4 regions of the Exiguobacterium sp. s26 genome follow, and region 3 is predicted to be linked to each of the others. Evidence: riboswitches for the same ligand, from Rfam matches in the RefSeq annotation. Region 3 holds a riboswitch; each other region holds the start of a gene.
What was found. Region 3 has a riboswitch for thiamine pyrophosphate ahead of thiT (energy-coupled thiamine transporter ThiT). Riboswitches for the same ligand answer to the same signal wherever they lie in the genome.

Region 1: another riboswitch for thiamine pyrophosphate. It lies ahead of thiW (energy coupling factor transporter S component ThiW); the one in region 3 lies ahead of thiT (energy-coupled thiamine transporter ThiT).
Region 2: another riboswitch for thiamine pyrophosphate. It lies ahead of tenA (thiaminase II); the one in region 3 lies ahead of thiT (energy-coupled thiamine transporter ThiT).
Region 4: another riboswitch for thiamine pyrophosphate. It lies ahead of KNP82_RS06240 (YkoF family thiamine/hydroxymethylpyrimidine-binding protein); the one in region 3 lies ahead of thiT (energy-coupled thiamine transporter ThiT).

The regions. Positions count from the first base shown of each region.
Region 1 covers NZ_JACSLS010000004.1:339,244-343,454, forward strand. The annotation lists gene KNP82_RS08875 (hypothetical protein) at 1-704, shown strand, start outside; gene KNP82_RS08880 (aminoglycoside phosphotransferase family protein) at 706-1,674, opposite strand; gene KNP82_RS08885 (hypothetical protein) at 1,717-2,037, shown strand; TPP riboswitch at 2,062-2,160, shown strand; gene thiW (energy coupling factor transporter S component ThiW) at 2,225-2,713, shown strand; gene KNP82_RS08895 (hypothetical protein) at 2,777-3,043, shown strand; gene KNP82_RS08900 (GNAT family N-acetyltransferase) at 3,053-3,517, opposite strand; gene KNP82_RS08905 (YcxB family protein) at 3,499-3,999, opposite strand; gene KNP82_RS08910 (VOC family protein) at 4,093-4,211, shown strand, end outside.
Region 2 covers NZ_JACSLS010000004.1:294,846-299,056, reverse strand. The annotation lists gene pelF (GT4 family glycosyltransferase PelF) at 1-347, shown strand, start outside; gene pelG (exopolysaccharide Pel transporter PelG) at 328-1,776, shown strand; TPP riboswitch at 1,838-1,942, shown strand; gene tenA (thiaminase II) at 2,024-2,698, shown strand; gene thiM (hydroxyethylthiazole kinase) at 2,695-3,483, shown strand; gene thiD (bifunctional hydroxymethylpyrimidine kinase/phosphomethylpyrimidine kinase) at 3,483-4,211, shown strand, end outside.
Region 3 covers NZ_JACSLS010000002.1:174,392-178,602, forward strand. The annotation lists gene KNP82_RS03340 (Asp23/Gls24 family envelope stress response protein) at 1-49, opposite strand, end outside; gene rpmB (50S ribosomal protein L28) at 303-491, shown strand; gene KNP82_RS03350 (thiamine diphosphokinase) at 550-1,137, opposite strand; gene thiT (energy-coupled thiamine transporter ThiT) at 1,137-1,709, opposite strand; TPP riboswitch at 1,786-1,886, opposite strand; gene rpe (ribulose-phosphate 3-epimerase) at 1,906-2,562, opposite strand; gene rsgA (ribosome small subunit-dependent GTPase A) at 2,564-3,448, opposite strand; gene pknB (Stk1 family PASTA domain-containing Ser/Thr kinase) at 3,493-4,211, opposite strand, start outside.
Region 4 covers NZ_JACSLS010000003.1:284,051-288,261, forward strand. The annotation lists gene KNP82_RS06225 (SMP-30/gluconolactonase/LRE family protein) at 1-54, shown strand, start outside; gene KNP82_RS06230 (hypothetical protein) at 67-330, shown strand; gene KNP82_RS06235 (GTP-binding protein) at 433-1,626, shown strand; TPP riboswitch at 1,688-1,788, shown strand; gene KNP82_RS06240 (YkoF family thiamine/hydroxymethylpyrimidine-binding protein) at 1,870-2,463, shown strand; gene KNP82_RS06245 (ECF transporter S component) at 2,456-3,031, shown strand; gene KNP82_RS06250 (ABC transporter ATP-binding protein) at 3,024-4,211, shown strand, end outside.

The sequences.
Region 1 (4,211 bases), on a different contig from region 3:
CCGGGTGCACCGATTCCGTTGAGCAACCCATCGTCCCAGCCGATACAAATGAGCCGTCGTCCGAAGACATCACCGCTTGGACGCGAGAAGATTTTAAGGACGTCTTCGACCAATACGAAAAAGTAGCGCCGCTCTTGACGGCACTCGAGAACGATGGTCTCAAACCGTTCCGCGAGACGTTCGAGCACGTCGTCATCGCCGGCGACGGCATCCAGCATACATACGCCGATATTCATCCGTTCAAACTCGATGACGGCACGTACGCCACCGTCTATGAGAGCGAGAACGGGGACATCGCTAACGGTCCCGAGTCGGTCGCCCCGCTGTTTTGGCAAGAAGCATCGTTCCTTCAATTCGTCGAAGAGATTGAAAAACGGAAATATGGGACGAGTGCCCCACCGACGGACGTCGTTTTGACCGAAGACGAGTTTCAGGCGCTCTATAACCGTCACGCTTATACGTCCGCACTCATCGTCGAGCTCGACGAATGGGGCGTGCAAGTCGCGCGTGACCCGCTCGAGAACGTCATCATCGCTGGGAACGGGGTCAAGGAAGTGAAGGCCGATTTGATCGTCTTTGAGGTCGAGGGTGGCTATGCCATCGTCTATGACCGGGACGGTGAGATCTTCAAAGGGCCGGAGTCGATTGCTCCGCTGTTTTGGAGCGAGACGGATTATGAAAACCTACTCGAGAAACATGAATGACTTATCGGAAGCGTCGTTTCAAGTCCCGGTACTCGAGTAGCAAATTGAGCCATTGCGCCGGCTTATCGCTCGACTCAGCTACATCGTACCGGTATCTCGTCACATACACATGCCACGACAAGGCACGATAGACGCAACCGAGCTCCTCGGCGATCAGTAGATGACGCCAAAGTACGTCCTTGGGTGCGACGCCGCTCCACGCTTCCAAGTAAACCGTACGCATCGTTTGAATCTGTTCATACCAGGCGACCTCGTCTTCTTCCGGCAATAAGTCGTACAGCGCGTTCCAAAACACGCGCACGCTGAAAAACGGATGCGTGACGGTCGCGTCGCCCCAGTCGAGGATACACAAATCATTCGTCCGTTCCCGCCAGAAGATGTTGCCGCCGTGCAAATCACCGTGCTCGAGACTCATCGGCATCCCAATCGCCAGCTCATCGCACATGGCGATCAATTCGTCTTGAAGCGCGAGCATGACCTCGGCTTTGTATTGCTCGAGCCCGACACAGAGCTCAGGCAAATATGTTTGGATTTCATCCTTCAATGTGGCCGGTCGGCGGTCCGGGATGCCGTAAGACAAGTAGGTCTCAATCTGGTCGATCTCTTGTCGCTGCAACTGTGCATATTGGCGCAACGCGGTTTCATATCGACTCACGTCCGGCCGTGCACGTAACACCTCTCCGCTGATGTCTCGCATGAGTAGCCAATTCTGAGCTGAATCGATGGCGATGACGTCGGGGACGAGATTTGGATGCCGCTCGGCCAGAAACGCCGACAATCCGGCCTCGCCGCGGCTGATATCGGTCACCGCTTTGGCGTAGTAACGTTCCTCATTGAGCGCGCCAACAAGCAAGTACGTCAAATCGGTATCTTTGATCACGTGCCACCTCGCATTCTGCACGTTTGCCTCAATCCATCGTTCGAACCGTTCACGAAACGATCGGTCACGCCATGGGATTGCCTGTCTCATCCTGTTCACCCTTTCTTTCATCATCTCCTAGGAGGAAACGATATGGACGTTGTATATTACTCATACCCGGTCGATGCCATCTTGTATATGTACTTAGGGGCGACGGCCGTCGTCAGTCTCACCATCGGGCTGCTCGTTTGGCATCTGTTCAAGCGCCGAGCTGTCGGCTTTTGGACAACGCTCGTTCTCAGCTTTGTCGGGCTGTCGCTCTCGCTCGTCTGGTTTCAAAACGCGTCCGTCGCCGCGTTCATGGGGACACTCCCGTGGCTGATCAATCTCGTCTTCTCCCTTTTGTTGTACGGCCTATTCATCGGCATCATCTATGTCACGTTCCGACCACGAAAGCTCGACCGCGTCAAATGACGGTATGCTATACTCATGTTAATAAACGACCACTAGGGGAGCCTTCGGGCTGAGACGGCATGCGCCGGACCCTTCGAACCTGATCTGGCTCATACCAGCGTAGGGAAGTGGTGTGGGATTCGTCTGTTTTTCCACGCCACTTTTCCACTTGGAGAAGTGGCGTTTTCATTTTGAAAGGAGACTATCTATGCGTATTCAACAACTCACTTGGATGGCGATGCTCGTCGCCATCGCCGTCATCGGTTCCCTGTTCATCTCGATTCCGACCGGTGTCGCCCGTGCCTATCCGATTCAACATATGGTGAACGTCATCGCCGCCGTCACCGTCGGACCGATCGGGGCCGTTCTCGTCGCGTTCGTGACCGGACTCGTCCGTGTCATGACCGGTACTGGGTCGCTCTTGGCCTTTCCCGGAGGTATGATTGGGGCGCTTTTGGCCGGGGTCTTCTATATGAAGACGAACCGCGTAGCCTTCGCCGCATTTGGTGAAGTCATCGGGACCGGCCTCATCGCTTCGCTCGTCGCCGTCCCGTACGCCAAGGTGTTGATGGGGAGCGAGTTCGGGGCGCTGTTCTTCTTCCCAGCCTTCCTTGCCTCGAGTGTGACTGGGGCCGTGCTCGGCTGGATTGTTTTGGCTCGGGTCAAGCAATTGCGACCGCTCACGGTGAAGCGATAAATACTTTCCTTCGATCGATAGGAAATGGTAAAATAAGGATAACATATAGAGGGAGGTCATCTCTTGAATCGATTAACGCTATTGCTTACTGCCACCGCTTGCCTGTTCATGTCCGGTCTCTTGTACACGCTCGAACGGATCGCCACGTTCACCCGCTGGAATGCCCAGATTGCGACGGGTACGTACTCGAGCGAGCCGATGTTCGTCGATGTGTTGCTTCAAAACGTGTTCATCTCGATTTTTGGGGTGGCCGCAATCGTCCTCTTTTTCAAAGCGGGCAGTGCTGTCCAAAATACAACGTCCACAAAAGCAGGGACAGCCGACTCATGACGGCTGTCCCTACTTAACGTGATACACCCAAATCTCTTCCCCGTTTGCCTCATCAATCAGGCCACTGTCGACAAATCCCCCCTTCGCATAGAACCGTTTTGCCGGTTCGTTCATCGGATGCAAACTGAGGATGAGGTCATCGACATCGAAGCGTTCTTGCATCCACTGAATCGCAAGTTGTAAACATGTTGAACCGATACCTTTCCCTTGCTCTGTCACATCGATCATAAATCGATCGAGCCAGATGTAACGCTCCACCTTGTTCTCGGCCCCAATCATCATGAAGCCGACGGGATGATCATCGCGACAAAGTGCATAGCACTGCCACGCATATTTGACATCGGTTTCCATCTCGCGGAGCGATTCGGCGTTTGTTTCGATAAAGCGAGCTTGGTCAGAAGCGACGGTCAAGGCGACAACAGCCTCCCGGTTCGTGTCATCGACAAGTTGAATCGTCAGCGTATCGGCAGCCATCGGCGTACCTCTTCCATGTCCAGTCCGCGCTTCGGCAAGATATAGGCGCTGACCGAGGAGTTGTATAGATACACATAATCGTCCTCCTCGACGACTTCCTTGATTCCTGCCCATGACACACGCGTCTCGCCGAACTCATTTAAATCGCGCAGACCAGTCTCCTCCAAATCCATCGTGTGGGGACCAATCATGCCTTCGTTGCTGCGTTCGTCGATGAGACGCCGCGTCTGCTTCCGGACATGCCGTTCAAAGTATTTCGGATAATACAGGAACCAAAGAATACTCGCGACCCCGTATATGCCATATAGCCACCAGTCCGTCTCTTGGAGCCACGTCGCCAGCACGAAAGCAGCGCCTAAAAAGATAAGTGGTCCGATGATTCGCTGTAAGAGAATCATCCGCTTTCCTGTCTTCGAACGTTTAATATGGCTCAAGTTGAACCGGATATAGTCGTCTTCTGTCAATTCGTATTGGATTTTCATCATCATTCCCTCCTCGGTGTCCTATACGTCTCACGTGAAGAAAAGTTCCGTTCAGAACGTTGATTGGATAAACTAAAAGAAAGGAGTGACATCATGAAACAAATCCACCATCTCTGCATCCAAACGCCCGATTACGAGGCGTCCAAACGATTCTATGAGGCGCTCGGCTTCGAGCTCGTCCAAGAGTCACCCGACTTCCACACCCGATCGTT
Region 2 (4,211 bases), on a different contig from region 3:
ATTTACTGCTCCTGACGAGCATCTCGGAAGGGCAGCCGCTCGCGATTCTCGAAGGCATGGCCGCCGGGATTCCGTGGGTCGCCACCGATGTCGGCGCCTGTTCCGAGCTTTTATACGGACGAGCGGATGACCCGTTTGGTCCGGCCGGTTTCATCGTGCCACCGGTTCATCCGGAAGCGGTCGCCGACAAAGTCGAATGGATGATGGATTACCCGCAGGAACGAATGCGGTTCGGCAAGAACGGACGGGAGCGGGTCCGCCAATATTATCGTCTCCAACAAGTCGTGGACCGCTATAAGGCTATCTATGAAGCGAGGAGGGAACAGTATGGCGGGCATCGGGTTTAAGTTACAGAAGTTGTTCCAAGAAGACTACTATTCGTCCCGGCTGAAGGCGTACACGTTCTCCGGCCTCGTCACATCCGGACCGTGGTTGATTGTCATCTTGGTCGTCGGTACGATTCAATGGTTGGCGTTCCAAATGCCGACGTTGTCGCTCGCCGAACGGACGCTCTTCATGATCTCGGTCTCGTACGCGTTCATCTTCTCGCAAATCTTGTTCAGTTTTCAACAGCTCGTCGTCACCCGATACGTGGCGGACTTGTTTTATGAGAAGAAGGCACATGAGATTTTCCCGGTGTTCACCGGGATGCTCAAAGTGACGATTCTCGCGGCAAGCTTGCTGTATAGTATCTTTTGGCTATTGTCGCCGCTCGATTTTCTGTACAAACTGACGTTGTTCGTTTTATTCATGACGATTAACGTCATCTGGGTCATGTTCTTGTTTTTAAGTGCCGCCAAGTATTATCAAGCGGTGGCCTATAGCTTCCTGCTCGGCGGACTTATCTCGGTCGGGAGCGTCTATGCGATTAGCCGTCTCATGGTCGACCCGTCGAGTCTCGAGCTGTTGCTCGGTTTCACGGTCGGGATGATTGTGACGTTGTTCGGGTTGTTCTTCGCGATGCTCCGGACGTTCCCGCTCCGTTACGCGGTGAAAGAGTTCTCGTACTTCAAGTACTTCGACCGCTATCCAGACTTGTTCGCCATCGGCGTGTTGTACGTGCTCGGGATTTGGGTCACGAATTTCATCATCTGGTTCGGTGAAGGACGTGTCATCATCGCGGACTCGTTCCTGTTCAACCCGTATTATGATACGGCCATCTTTTGGTCCTACTTGACGATTATCCCGACGCAACTGTTGTTCGTCGTTGCCGTCGAGACCCGGTTTTATGAGCGCTACCGTACGTTTTATGGATTGATCAACTACGGCGGGGCACTCCATCAAATCGAGAAGGCAAAACAGACGATGACGTCCGTATTGAAAAATGAGTTGATTCGACTCGCGCGGAGCCAAGGCGTCGTGACGCTGTTCGCCATCCTGATGGCGGGCGCGTTCGTCAGTTGGATTGGCGTCCCGGATGAGATTGGTCAAATCTTTCGGATGACGACGCTCGCGGCGTTCGCGAATGCGATGATTCTCATCTTGACGCTGTTGTTGCTCTATTTCGAGGACCGGCGCGGGGCGTTGTTCGTCAACATCTCGTTCTTCACGTTGAACGCGTTGTTCACGTTACTGCTCTTGCCGCGCGGCATCGATTGGTACGGTGTCGGCTTTGCCGTCAGCACAACGATCACGTTCTTCTTGGCCGGCCTGCGTTTGATTTATTATATGGGCAAAGTCGATTATTACGTGTTCGCCGCGTCGAACCGTCGCAAGCTCGGCACCGAGCGGTTCTCGCAAATGGGGACGTCGTTGAACCGGCGCTTTTCGCGATAAAGGGTTTTCAGTACAGGGAAAGACTGATATGATGTGGTCGTAGACGACCGAATTTCATAATGTTTACCACTAGGGGAGTCGCGTGACGCGGCTGAGATGGACGAGGTCCAGACCCTTTGAACCTGATCTAGTTCACGCTAGCGTAGGGAAGTGGGCGAACCGATTGTTTTCGTACACTTTGTGTAAATCCGACGCCGCTTCCGTTATGGGAGGCGGCGTCTTTTTTGATCACAAAGGAGGAGAAAACATGACATTCACCGCACATCTACGACAAGAGGCCGACACCTTGTTTCAAGCCAGCTTTGACCATCCGTTCGTCCGCGAGCTCGGAACGGGTGAACTCGACGAGGCGAAGTTTCGGCATTACGTCATGCAAGACTCGTATTATTTGAATCAGTTCTCGAAAGTACAGGCGAAAGGCGCGACCCTCGCCCCGAACATGGAAGTGGCGAGCCGCTTTTTGACGCACGCGCTCCATACCATCGAAGCAGAGCATGCGCTGCATCGTGAGTTTTTCACCTTGCTCAACGTGACGGACGCAGAGTGGGCGACGTTCGAGCCGGCTCCGACGGCTTACGCCTATGCGCTCCATATGCAACATGCCGGTCCAACGCTCGGTGATGTGCTCGCGTCGATTTTGCCGTGCTATTGGGTTTATTACGAGATTGGCGAACGCATGAAAGACGCGACACCCGATCATCCGATTTATGCGACGTGGATTGCGACGTACGGGTCGGAATGGTTCCGCGACCTCGTCGAGGAACAGATTGAACGACTCGACGTGCTCGCCGGACAAGCGACAGCGGAAGAACGCTTTCGGTATCAACAGTTGTTCTTGAAGAGTTGTTATTATGAACATGCGTTTTGGGAGATGGCATGGACGCTCGAGTCGTGGGATTTACCGGCGGGGGTGACACGATGAAGCGCGACTTATGGGACAAAGTCAGAGCCGAACGGCCACTCATCCACAACATCACGAATATCGTCGTCGCCAACTTTTCAGCGAACGGGTTGCTCGCCATCGGGGCGGCCCCGGTCATGGCGTCCGCGGTCGAAGAAGTGGCCGAGATGGCGTCTTTAAGCGATGCGCTCGTGCTCAATATCGGTACACTCGATGCAATGACGGAACGTACGATGATTCGAGCCGGACAGGCGGCGAATCAAGCAGGTAGTCCGATCGTCTTCGATCCGGTTGGTGTCGGGGCGACCTCATTTCGGCGCGACGTCGCCCAGGCGATTCTGCAATCTGTCCGTGCGACGGTCATCCGTGGGAATGCCGGAGAAATCGCGACATTGATTGGTCTCGACGCGGCGGCGCGCGGCGTTGACGCTGGGGAAACGCGGGATGATTTGAATCACATCGCGCGTGAAGCGGCTAAGCGCTACAACTGTGTCGTTGCCGTGACCGGAGAGACGGATATCGTCAGTGACGGGGACGTGACGATTGAAATTAAAGGCGGCACCGAAGCGATGGCTCGGACGACAGGGACCGGTTGTTTACTGAGTGCGGTCGTCGGTGCGTTCCTTGCGGTCGAACGGGATGCGGTTACGGCCACGGCGACAGCGCTAGCCGGTTATGCCCGGTGCGGGGAACTCGCTACCGCTTTGACCGACGGGCCGGGTGACTTCCCCGTTCACTTCTTGAATGAGCTCGGCAAGATGACGGCGGTCGAGTTGCCGAGTGACCGCATCGAGGTGGTGTCATGATACGGCAGCAAGTGTTGACGATTGCCGGTTCGGATTCGGGCGGTGGCGCTGGCATTCAAGCTGATTTGAAGACGTTTCAAGAGCTCGGTGTGTTCGGGACGAGTGTTTTGACGGCCGTCACGGCCCAAAATACTCGTGGGGTGCATGGGGTCGAGGCGGTGTCACCGGAACTCGTGACGCAACAACTCGATGCAATCGGTTCAGACTTTACGATTGCGGCGTGCAAGACCGGGATGTTGTTCGATGCGGCGCGCATCGAGGTGGTCGCTGATGGGGTGCGGCGTCACACATTCAATCGGCTCGTCGTTGACCCGGTCATGATTGCAAAAGGCGGGGCCTCGTTGCTTCAGGATTCGTCGGTCCAGGCGCTCAAGACATCCCTCTTGCCGCTCGCGACCGTCGTCACGCCGAACGTGCCGGAAGCGGAAGTGTTGACGGGGATGACGATTCGGACGTTTGAAGACCGGATTAAAGCAGCAGAGCAGATGTTAGCGTACGGTGTCCGTGCCGTCATTTTAAAAGGCGGACATCTCGATGGCGCAACTGCGGACGATTTGGTCATGACGGCGTCAGAGACGTTCCTCCTGTCGGCCCCGCGCATCCAGACGAGTGACACGCATGGGACCGGTTGTACGTTCTCGGCAGCGCTCACGGCGGAACTGGCCAAAGGCCATTCCATCCTCGAGGCGACGGTGACCGCCAAGCGATTCATTCAAAGCGCGATCACG
Region 3 (4,211 bases):
CGTTCGTGATGTCAATATTGCCATATGTTGTCTTCATTTCAATTGCCATATGGAGTAGCCTCCTTTATTCGGAATGATTCCTTCACTACATTCTACAATAAGTACCTAGTTATTAAAAGAACCTGCTCCATAAACTCGGTCAATTGTAGCCGTAACCCTCATTCATTATTAAAATCCTTTCCAGTAATGTCAAGTTTTTTTCTTGTCATCCTATGATTTTCTAGTTGCATCGTGAAAAAACCCGTGCTAATATAAACGAGTGTCTATTAGGACGAACCCACATAAAAAAGGAGGGGAAACGCATGGCACGTAAATGCTACGTAACAGGTAAATCACCTAAATCAGGTAACAACCGTTCGCACGCACTCAACAAGACAAAACGCACTTGGGGTGTAAACGTACAAAAAGTTCGTATTCTCGTTGACGGTAAACCTAAACGAGTTTGGGTTTCAGCTCGCGCTCTTAAATCAGGTCTCGTTGAACGCGTATAATTTTTATACACGAACGAAATAAATCCCAGCGGCATTCGCCGATGGGATTTTTTTGTGTTCATTTTTTGATAGACAGCACGAGCACCATACCGTCGTGCACGATCAAGTCCGCCGCTTCATCGTCCCATTCGTTCGAGATGGTGAGCGCCTCATGGCTGACGACATCGTGACGGTCGAGCGGATATTTGACGCCGCGGATGGTCACGTTCGCCTGCTTCCATGGGATGAGCGACAAATAGTGACCGTCTTGACGCGGGAGTTCATAGCGTCCCGACCCGACGAGTCGTACCGTCTGCCCTGCCGTGACGAGACGCATCTCAGGATACGCCTCGAGCAGACCAATATTGCTGAGCGTCATATCGAGCCGGCCGCCGAGCGCACCGTAGATGAGCATTTCCGTCGCGCCATGCCCCCGTGCCGCCTCGAGAGCGATCTCGAGGTCGGTCACATCTTTCTCAGATGGATAACGGACGGCGTCGATCGGCACTTCGCCCGTGAAGGAGTCGAAATCGCCGACGACGAGATCTGGGTTCAGCCCGTGGTTCAACAGTGTCTCGTACCCCCCATCGACGCCGATGATGTAATCGACGTCACGCGGGAGTCCCGAGATTGGTTCCGGGCTGGCCGCCACAATCAACACCCGCATTAGCGGACGTCCCGGGTCGCGAGCGTCGCGAAGCGCGGTGCCGAGACGAACAAGAGGACGAGGACGACGGCCGACACGAGGAAGGACGGGAGCATGTACGTCATGTTATAGGCGAACGAGTAGGCGACGACCGGACCTTCCGCGTATTCGGCGAAGAAGACGATCCCCGACAAGACGTGGGCCCCGTAACGAAGCAGTGAACCGAGGAGCGCGCCGAGCACCAAATAAACGACGAGCGTCTTTTTCGCCTCATCCTTGGCGGCTCGTTTCACTTGACCAGCGAACAGCCCCGCCATCCCGACGACACCGTAAGCGAACGTGTAGTCGAGCAGGAACTGGACCGGCGTGAAGATATAGGCCCCGAACAGCAGTTGCAGCGTTCCGACAAGTGCACCGGTCGCAAGTCCGCCTTTCAAACCGTGACGATACGCCATGACGAAAATCGGCAACATCGCCAAGCTGATTGACCCGCCTTGCGGCATCCGGAACGGGATGAGCAAATCAAAAATCAAACCGAGTGCGGCGAACAATGAGATTTCAATGAGCGCCTGTAATTTTAAACGTTGTTTCATCTATTTCCCTCCTAATTATATGAGCGAACGACAAAAAGCAGCATGACGTAAACGCCATGCTGCTATCGAGTAGCAACGTGCATTTTCGCCACATCCCTACGTCCGTGTGAACGGAACAGGTTCAAAGGGTTAGCAAATGCCTCTCAGCCACAGAATGTGACACCCCTTGCGACAATATTTGTTGTTCTATTGACGATTATACACGAGATGCGTGACGAATGCTATCGATTGCGTCTTTATAGCTCGGCTCGTTATAGATGGCTGAGCCAGCCACGAGCACATCAGCTCCAGCGTCGATGCATAATTTCGCCGTCTCTGCGTTGACACCGCCGTCGATCTCGATTTCAAAGTCGAGACGACGCGCTTGGCGCATCTCGCTCAGCGCTGCAATTTTCGGGACGACCGATTCGATGAATGCCTGGCCCCCAAAGCCAGGGTTCACCGTCATAAGGAGCACCATGTCGACGTCACCGAGCACATGTTCAATCGACGACAGCGGCGTATGCGGATTCAAGACGACACCACACTTGGCGCCAGCCGCTTTGATTTGTTGCAACACGCGATGCAAATGATTCGTCGCTTCAACGTGGACGGTGACGATGTCTGCCCCGGCCTTGATAAAATCTTCGACGAACCGTTCGGGCTGGTCGATCATCAAATGGACGTCGAGTACCATGTCCGACTTCTTCCGTAAGCTCGCTAACACCGGTAGGCCGATTGAGATGTTCGGGACGAATTGACCGTCCATGACGTCAAAATGGATGTAATCCGCTCCAGCCTCTTGGACCGCCTTCACTTCTGCCTCTAAATTGGCGAAGTCCGCCGCTAAAATCGATGGTGCAATTTTAATCATGTCAGTACCTCCGTTGTCTATCGTTTAACTCTGCCATAAACGTAACATAATTCTCATAGCGGGTGGAAGCGATTTCTCCAGCTTCGACGGCCGTTTTGACGGCACAACCTGGTTCGTTCAAATGGGCACAACCGCGGAATTTACAGTCATCGTGCCGCTCGACGAACTCAGGGAAACACCAGCGCATCTCTTCGACTTCGAGTTCTTCTGGGAACTCGAGGCTCGAGAAACCAGGCGTATCGGCCACGAGCCCGTCGGCAAGCGTGATAAGGGTGACGTGACGCGTCGTATGCTTACCGCGCCCGAGTGATTTCGAGATTTTCCCGGTCGCAAGTTCAAGCTCAGGTGCGACCGCGTTCAAGAGCGAGCTCTTGCCGACCCCGGTCTGTCCGGCGAATACGCTCGTCTTCTCCTTAAACGACCCACGAATTTGTTCGATTCCCGATCCGTCCTCGGTCGACGTCTCGATGACCTCATAGCCGATCGAACGGTATAAGGCCGCTGCTTCATGAATCTTCTCCCGTTCCGACTCCGTCAACAAGTCCATTTTCGTCAAAACGATAATCGGATGGACTTGCTTCGATTCAATCAAGACGAGGAAACGGTCGAGCAGATGGAACGAGAACGCCGGCTCTTTTACCGAGAATAACAAGAACGCTTGATCGATATTGGCGATTGGCGGACGGACGAGATGGTTCGACCGCTCGTCAACAGCCAATATATAACCGGTACCATCCCCTTGGTCTTGGATGTCGACATCGTCGCCGACGACAGGTGAGATGTTCCGGTTTCGGAAATTGCCGCGGGCGCGACAACGGATCTCTTGTTTCTCTTCCGTCATGACGTCATAAAACCCGCCTTGTAATCGAATAATCGTACCTTTCATTCCATTCCCTCCTTAGAAAAAGAGGCGACGCGCACGCCACCTCTTCATTGTGATTCTTTTGCTTGTGCGTAAGTCACCGTATCCGTGCGAACAACTTCGCCATCGACTTCAATCGTCGCGGTTCCGACTTCGTCCGGTGCGATGACGAGCGTATACGAGTAAGTCGTCGTCTCCGTTATCTTATCACGCAACACCTCGACTTCGCCACGGGCATCGACCGTCCGAATGACGACTTCGAGCGCTTCAGCCTCTTCCCCTTCGGGCGGCGGCTCGATTTCGACGTTGACTTCCCGTTCGATTGAGACGTCGGTCGGTTCGACCCCTTGTGACACGATGACGGTCAGTTCCGTCCCCGGGTCGACTGCCGTTCCTGCCGTCGGGAGTTGGCGGATGATTTGATTTGCAGGAACGCTCGTTGAATACTCATCACGTTTGACGATTTTCAAGCTATTCTGTTCGGCATACGTCGTCGCTTCCTCGAACGTATAGCCCGCCAAGTTGGCGAGTTCGATTTTATTACTGCCGGTCGAGACGACGAGCGTCACCGTCTCTTCAGATGGGACGACCTCGTTGCCTGGGGCGATCGATTGGGAGATGACATCCCCGCTATCGACCGTCTCGGATGCCTCCGACTGAATCTCGATATCCGTGAACTCAAGATCTTTGAGCGTCCGTTCGGCCGACGACTGGGACAGTCCTTCAACATCCGGCATCTCGACCGTTTCTTTTCCGGCCGAGACGACGATTGTCACGGTCGTCCCAC
Region 4 (4,211 bases), on a different contig from region 3:
TTTAAAATCGATACAGACGTGAAAGGGATGCCGCTCTATCGGTTTGGACGATAAGGAGGTAAAGAGATGGTGAAGCGATTGCTCGTTCGTGCAGGCATCGGTTTGGCACTCGCGGCAGTGGCCCGGGTCGGGATTCAAAAACTATTGGATTCGAACCAGGAAGACGACCACACGTATTTGAATCCGCGCTGGGATGAGGCCCCGAGTGTCGATGCCGATAAGGATGAGGATGAGGTCGGTCTGACGCAACTCGATTCGATTTATCGGGCCGAGTGGCAAGCGAACACGTATCCCCGCTCCGAGGCGGAACGCAAGGCGTTGGAAGAATAGGGAAAGGAACACGTCCGGGAACGGGCGTGTTTTTTCTTGACAAGACAAAGGTGACCCGTCATTATCTAAAGAGTAATGATTACGATTTAGGAGTGAAGATACATGAAACGAATTCCAATCACGGTGCTGTCCGGTTATTTAGGGAGCGGCAAGACGACGTTGATGAATCATCTGTTGAACAATCGGTCCGGCAAGAAATATGCGGTCATCGTCAACGACATGAGCGAGTTGAACATCGACGAACGATTGATCGAGCAGAACGGTTTCTCGCGGACGGACGAAAAATTGGTCGAGCTATCGAACGGCTGCATCTGTTGCACGCTCCGTGAGGACCTGCTCGAAGCGGTACAGGACATCACGAACGACCGTGAGCTCGACGGGATTATCATCGAGTCATCTGGCATCTCAGAACCGATTCCGGTCGCTCAAACGTTTACATACGCCGATGACGCCCTTGGCATCGACTTGACGAGCCGTGTCTATATCGATGCGATGGTGACGGTCGTCGATGCGTATCGGTTCTTGAAAGATTTCAACTCGGGCGAGTCGCTTCATGAACGGAAGCAGGCCATCGATGAGACGGACGTCCGCGAGGTCGTCGACCTGCTTGTCGACCAAATCGAGTTCGCGGACATCATCGTCTTGAACAAGGCGGACCGCGTGACCGAGACAGAACTCGGTGAGATGGCCGGGCTGTTGAAGGCGCTCAATCCAACCGCCAAACTGTTGACGTCAGTTTACGCGAACGTGGAGTTGACGGAGCTGTTGGACGTCAATCTTTTCGATTTCGAGCAGGCGATGCACGCCGCCGGCTGGATTCAAGAACTAGAGGCCGAGACACACACACCAGAGACGGAGGAATACGGCATCAGTTCGTTCGTCTATCGCCGCCGCCGTCCGTTTCATCCGGAGCGGCTCCACGCCTGGATCGAGGCGTTCCCGGATCAAGTCGTCCGCGCCAAAGGTTTCTTATGGATCGCCTCCCGGAACGACATCGCCTGCCTGTTCTCGCAAGCGGGGTACGCATCGACGCTCGAACACGCGGGACGTTGGCTCGCGACGCTGCCGGAGGAAGAGCGGAGTCTCATGTTCACGGCAGAACCTGAGCTCGCCGCCGACTACGTCGAGCCGTACGGGGACCGTCAGACGGAGCTCGTCTTGATCGGGCAGCGGATGGAGCGTGCGGTCATCGAGGCCGGACTCGACGCGTGTCTGTTGACGGATGAGGAGATGGCGCTCGATTGGACGACGTTGCAGGACACGCTTCCGGGGAACGGTATCGTGACTTTCACATAAACCGTTTACAAATTCGGAGCGGTCGTCTATACTTCTCGTTGCATAGATAACCGCATACATTGGACTACACTAGGGGTGCTTCGGCTGAGATGTGAGCATGGCTCCAATCCCTTATGACTCGATCCGGGTAATACCGGCGTGAGGAAGTGTGGCACTTTTTCTAATGGATTATTACATTGGACGAGTGGCCGCATTCTCATGGATGCGGCTTTTTTGTGTACATACAATAAGGGGGAATAGAACATGAACAACCAATGTGGTACGAGTCCGATCGTCGGATTCCGCTTTACGCTGAGCCCAATGACATCTGATTTTGTGAGTGTCATCAAAGGGGCATTGAAAGAGACGAACTTGCAAAACGTTTGGCGGCATACCGATGACGTCTCGACGGTCATCCGGGGACGCAGTGAGCATGTGTTCGACGTGGCCAAAGCCGTCTTGTCACATGCGTCGAAGAACGGGGAACATATGTCGATGAGCGGGACGTTCTCGGTCGGCTGCCCAGGCGACACGGCAGGAGACAACCTGCTCGACGTGACGACTGATCCTGTGAACGGTCCGGTATCGACCCAGTACGTCTCTTCCCAGTTCGCCCTCTATCCGCTCGGGGACGCGAAGTATATGGACATCATCTACGAAGAAATTGCCTTTGCGAAAGAGCGTGGCGTCTTCAATGACTCGATGCATTACGCCTCGGGCATTCACGGCGACATCGAACCGGTGTTTTCATTTTACGAGGCGACGTTCGACCGGGTCCGTGCGAAGACGTGCCACGTCGTCATGACGGTGACGTTCAGCGTGAACAGCCCGTCACACGAGGGACAACAGCATGCTTAAGTCGTGGAAGTTAAAAGAAATCGTCTTGTTGGCCATTTTATCGGTCGTGTTCGCTGTCGTCTATTTGGCGTTCGTCCATGTCGGGAATCTATGGGCTGGCTTGATTGGACCGATCGCGTACGAATGGATTTTTGGGATTTGGTTCATCGTCTCGATTATTGCGGCTTATATCATCCGCCGACCTGGCGCCGCATTCTTGTCCGAAGTGCTTGCGGCGACGATTGAGATGATGATTGGTAACGCGATTGGACCTCGTATTATTTTAGTCGGGATCATTCAAGGACTTGGTGCTGAAGCAGCGTTTGCGGTCACGAGCTACAAGCGATATGACCTTTGGGTGCTCATGCTGGCCGGATTTGGTGCAGCTGCGACTAGTTTCGCGTATACGTACGTCATGGGTGGACTCGCTGCCCTCAGTCCGACATACGTGGCGACGATGTTCGCGTTACGAGCGACGAGCGGGATGCTCATTGCCGGTCTGGGAGGTAAGATTTTAAGCGACTTGTTGCTTCGGACGGGTGCGCTCGAAGGGTATGCCATCGCGCGTCAGGGACGTGTGCATGGTTGAGGCAGAACAGCTGTCATTCCGCTATCCGGAAAAACAGCGCGAAGTATTGACGGATATCACGCTTCAATTAACGGCTGGGAGGACACTCATCACGGGGGCGAGCGGGTCGGGAAAATCGACATTGTTCTCTTTGTTGAATCGTCTGTATCCGGATAACTGCGATGGCATCGTGACAGGCAAATTACACTTGTTTGACCGCTCTTATGATACGTATGCAGCTGGTGAGGTGAATCGTCGTGTCGGAACGGTGTTTCAAGATCCTGACAGTCAGTTCGTCATGCAGACGGTCGAGGAGGAATTGATTTTCACACTCGAAAATTTTGCCGTGGCGAGGGACGAGATGATGGCGCGTGTGGCCAAGATTTTAGCGGAATTGCAGTTGACCGATTATCGTGACCGAGTCATTCATGACCTGTCAGGTGGTGAAAAGCAACAAATCGCTGTCGCCTGTGCTTTGATCGGGAAGCCGGAATGGCTACTGCTCGATGAGCCGCTCGCGCACCTTGATCCCGAGACATCAACCCGTTTCGTTCAGTGGCTCGACAACGTCGCACAGACGGTAAACGTTGTCGTCATCGAGCATCGACCCTTCCTATGGGGCGGGTTCTTCGACAGAGAAGTGGAACTCGTGAACGGACGCATCAACTATGACGGACCGTTCGTTGCCCGCCCGGATTATACGTTCTCTCCGGTTGAAGTGATACAAGGAAATACTATTTTATTTCACGTACCGCAATTGAAACGAAAAACATTCAACCTAGCAACGAGCAAGCTGACCGTCGCCGAGGGTGATCTCATTGCCGTACTTGGTCGAAACGGCAGTGGCAAATCGACTTGGCTCAAGAGCCTTGCCCGCGAACATCAAGAAGTGGGACTCGTCCCACAATCTCCGGCTCATCTATTTATCACGAGTGATGTGACACGTGAACTCGCATATGGCCATAATCGTCCGATTGGGGACATCATGAACCGGCTCGGGCTTGGACCGTTTCGTAACGACCACCCACTCTCGCTTAGTCACGGTCAAAAACGAAGGCTCGCCATCGGCGTGATGATGCTCTCGAATAAACGGCTCATCGCGTTCGATGAACCGACTGCTGGACAAGATGAGGTATCGCTTCGTGCGCTTTATGAATTGATGGTTGAACGAATCCGCGCCGGCCAGACGGTTCTGTTTGTG